2 regions of the Lysinibacillus sp. Bpr_S20 genome follow, and region 2 is predicted to be linked to the other one. Evidence: riboswitches for the same ligand, from Rfam matches in the RefSeq annotation. Region 2 holds a riboswitch; the other holds the start of a gene.

What was found. Region 2 has a riboswitch for S-adenosylmethionine ahead of MWJ95_RS23960 (Na+/H+ antiporter NhaC family protein). Riboswitches for the same ligand answer to the same signal wherever they lie in the genome.
Region 1: another riboswitch for S-adenosylmethionine. It lies ahead of MWJ95_RS15615 (cyclase family protein); the one in region 2 lies ahead of MWJ95_RS23960 (Na+/H+ antiporter NhaC family protein).

The regions. Positions count from the first base shown of each region.
Region 1 is NZ_JALNLQ010000006.1:67,846-70,051, reverse strand. Features, by position in the region: gene MWJ95_RS15625 (SMI1/KNR4 family protein) at 1-176, opposite strand, end outside; gene MWJ95_RS15620 (YuzC family spore coat inner layer protein) at 321-722, shown strand; SAM riboswitch class I at 866-970, shown strand; gene MWJ95_RS15615 (cyclase family protein) at 1,081-1,818, shown strand; gene MWJ95_RS15610 (DedA family protein) at 1,874-2,206, opposite strand, start outside.
Region 2 is NZ_JALNLQ010000020.1:8,576-10,781, reverse strand. Features, by position in the region: gene crcB (fluoride efflux transporter CrcB) at 1-263, shown strand, start outside; gene MWJ95_RS23965 (hypothetical protein) at 294-641, shown strand; SAM riboswitch class I at 858-964, shown strand; gene MWJ95_RS23960 (Na+/H+ antiporter NhaC family protein) at 1,065-2,206, shown strand, end outside.

The DNA of each region.
Region 1 (2,206 bases), on a different contig from region 2:
TCCGTTACAGTTGAAGGAATCATTCTCCACACAGACCACTCACCGTCGATATCAACTACCTTCATTTCTTCAGGTACATCTGGGCACATCCATCTACAAAACCCTTCTTCAGACACCTGATTATAACGTTCATAGTAAACTTCAAAACCATTTTTTATGTATGCACGAATATCCATCTTAACAACTCCTTTTGAAGAAGAATAATAAACCGTTGAACTGAGCCCCTTTTCGCTCAAGCTTTTCAAAGCGGTAGCCATTAACACCTAATGTCTCCGTTATACATAAGATAATGTATCAGCTATAGGATAGGAGGAAGTTAGTTGTATTACAATCCTTATCCATATTTTGTCTATCCTAATTATTATCCAACATGGGTAATGGCAAATCAACCAACTACTCAACAACCTTCTAGATATCTAGCAATGCCAACAAATAGAAGCCCATTTCCACCCATCAATACAAATAAGTTGAAGACTTCAGCGAAACGGATTAAGACTATTATGCAGCAGGCACAATTACTTACGGATAAAATTGATGAGTCAGAGCAATTTGCACATGATCTTATAGACGCAGCACAACAATCCAATAAAACAGAAGTTGAAAAGTTAATTGCGTCAACAGGCATTACAATAAAATTTGAAACAACCTATACACCAGATGGATTACGTATAATATTTACTGAGAGCAGTTGTTGTAAGCTAACATTATTGTTGGGTTGGTGAAGAGTTGGCCCCTTGAAGAGGGCCTCTTTTTTCGCAGAATGAATGCAAACTTTTAACCTTGTATCCCTATTGAACTTGTAAACAATAAAAAGATATGCTAAAGTGTTTGTAAGTTTTATTTCTGAAAATTCTTATATCGCATTTTCTTATCAAGAGAGACGGAGGGATTGGCCCTATGAAGTCTCAGCAACCAGCCTATAGGTATGGTGCTAATTCCAATTGGCAAAATTCGGCCTTGAAGATGAGAACACTTACTGCAGTTACTTTGCACAAGAGTCCTCTTCATGGAGGACTCTTTTTTACTTGCTATCAAGCAAAAGGTAGCACCCAAAATTTCAAAAGAAAGCGAGAGAATATTATGACAAACGAACTTTTACAAGCACTTCAACTATTGAAATCGAAAGAATGGGTAGATTTAACACATACATTTGGGCCAAATTCTCCTCATTTCTTTATGTTTGATGATGCAAAATTTGAAACATTATTTTCCCATGATGATGGGTTCTTTGCACAGCAATTCACGTTCCCTGGGCAATACGGCACACATATTGACCCACCTATCCATTTTGTGCGAGATACACGCTATTTAGAGGAATTGAAGCTAAAAGAACTAGTGCTACCACTCATCGTTATTGATAAATCGAAGGAAGCCGAAATGAATAACGATTACACGTTAAGTGTTCAAGATGTTCTTGATTTTGAAGCTGAGTATGGAGAAATTGAAGCAGGTACCTTTGTAGCCCTGCGTACCGATTGGAGTAAACGTTGGCCAGATAAAGAGTCTTTCAGCAACAAGGACGGTGATGGTCATAATCATATTCCTGGCTGGGGATTAGAAACGTTACAGTTTTTATTCAACGAGCGCAAAGTAAGTGCTATCGGTCACGAAACTTTTGATACGGATTCAGCAGCGGATTTTCGTACAAATGGTAAGTTAGACGGTGAATATTTTGTGCTTGAGCAAGATACTTACCAAATTGAACTGATGACCAATTTAGACAAGCTACCTCCAAAAGGCGCTGTTATTTTTAATATTGTACCAAAGCCTGAAAAAGCATCTGGATTCCCTGTCCGTTCATTTGCTATATTACCTTAAAATAGCAATAGGTATGATTCGATGAATATTGAATCATACCTATCTTACCTTTTATTTATTTCGGTGAATTCCTTCTTTTGAAAACTACATAAACGATCAACATCATTAATATGAATAATACTATAAGATAAATGCTGTAGCGAGATAAATATACCCCAACATAATGCCATTTCTCTCCCAGTACTTTACCTAAAGTAATAAACGTAAATGTCCATATAGTTGCTCCCGTATAGGCAAAGAAAGCAAATTTTTTATAAGGATAATTATTAATAGCTGCAATATATGCTGTAAGATGACGCACACCGGGAATAAAATATCCTATTAATAATAATCCCGGCCCTATTTTTGCAAATAACTGTTTAGTAAAATCAATTTTCTGCTCAGTAAT
Region 2 (2,206 bases):
TCCATTCATACCCATGGGCAACGTTTTTTATTAATATAACGGGTTCTTTTGCACTTGGCTTTCTCTTTGCATTCGAACCAAGTGAATGGATCTGGCATTTTATAGGGCTTGGTTTTTTAGGAGCTTATACAACATTTTCAACATTTGGTTTTGAATGTTTGCAGCTCTTAGAGCAGAAAAAATGGAAACAAACGATTATTTATATATGCACTACCGTTTTATGCGGTTTACTTTTCGCTACACTTGGCTTTTCCCTTGTGTAGCAGCATTGATGAAAAACTAGAGGTGATTTTTTGACACAGCCATCCATTGAACAATTACAAGCGCTCCAAGCTGAAATTGAACAAACATTATATACTTTAATCGACCTGGAACTAGAAGAAAACTTTCCAGAAATGAATACACGCTTTGCACAATTACTTACAAAGGTGCAGGCAGCTAAGTTAATTGATTATAAGCTTGATGTCCTCGTTGACCCTCAAGACTTTGCAGCAGAAACATGTACTCTACTACAATGTTTAATAGAAGCTAAGGCTAGACCAAGAAAAAGACAACGCCTTCTAACCCATCGTATGATTTTAAAAATATGGCTTCGTAAAAATCAACGCTTTATGAATGAATTTTTACCACAAATGTTTTAGGCACCTTTTACTGTCTCAAGGGCGTCTCTTTTTAAAGTAGCAATTGCTGCAACACCTCTCTTATTTCCCCCTTCCAATCAAATTTAGCTACGTAAGAATAGTAACCCCCAACAAATCATACATGGCGCTTTGAAGTTAAGTTTGATTAAAAAGTGTTGCAAAAATCGACATTTTATTATATTATTTATTTTATTGTGAAAAAAATAATATATTTGCTTCTTATCAAGAGAGATGGAGGGACTGGCCCAATGAAATCTCGGCAGCGGAACTTATGATAAAGTTACTGTGCCAAATCCAGCAGGCAAAGGCTTGATAGATAAGAGGAGTGTTTTATAGATATAAGGCCTCTTCTTGATATTTCAAGAAGAGGCTTTTTTATTGAAAAAGAATGGACAAGAAACGTGTTCAATTTTGGAGGTTTACATGAAGAAAGGGAATCCATGGGCGCTCATCCCATTTGTTGTTTTTTTAATTTTATTTATTGGTTCTGGAGTTATTACAGGTGATTTTTATGCCTTTCCAGTCATTGTAGCTATTGCCATTTCAGGCGCTGTGGCCCTAGCAATGAATCGAAAAGAATCCTTTTCGAAAAAGGTTGATATCTTTTGCAAAGGCGCAGGAAACTTAAATGTCATGCTGATGGTTGTTATTTTTCTCTTGGCTGGAGCCTTTTCAGCGGTAACAAAAGGCATGGGGGCAGTGGACTCCACTGTTAACTTTGCTTTATCGGTCGTTCCACCAAACATGCTTGTCGTAGGCTTGTTCGTTATTGCCTGCTTTATCTCCCTATCAATGGGTACATCGGTGGGAACGATTGTTGCACTGGCGCCAATTGGAGTTGGGATAAGCGAGCATACCGATTTTTCCATTGCTTTAGTAATGGCAGCGATAGTTGGCGGTTCGATGTTTGGGGATAATTTATCCATTATTTCAGATACAACCATTACTGCCGTTCGCTCACAAGGCGCGGAAATGAAGGATAAATTCAGGGTGAATTTTTGGATTGTGTTGCCGGCAGCTATTGTTACGAGCATTATTTTAGGGCTTATTACAATGGGTGAAGCGGCCCAAGTGGAGCATTCAAACTATAATTGGATAAAAATTGCTCCTTATGTTTTAGTTATTATATTAGCGTTAACTGGCATGAATGTTTTCCTTGTTCTAGCACTTGGGATTGTTCTCGCAGGGGCTGTTGGTTTAGCAGATGGTAGCTATCATTTAATGAGCCTATTGCAAAAGATTGGTGAAGGAATGTCAGGCATGTATGAAATGGCATTTCTTGCGATATTAATAGCTGGAATGGTGGAGATTATTAAGTTTAACGGAGGAATTGACTTTCTTCTTCACCTGGCAACGCGAAGAATTAAATCGAAAAAGGGTGCTGAATTTGGCATTGCCGGACTTGTGGGCCTAACAAATTTATCTACAGCCAATAATACAATTGCTATTTTAATTGCTGGTCCGCTTGCAAAAAATATTGCTGATCAGTATGGGATTGAACCGAGAAAGTCCGCGAGTGTATTAGATATTTTTTCTTGTACGGTCCAAGGTCTACTGCCATACGG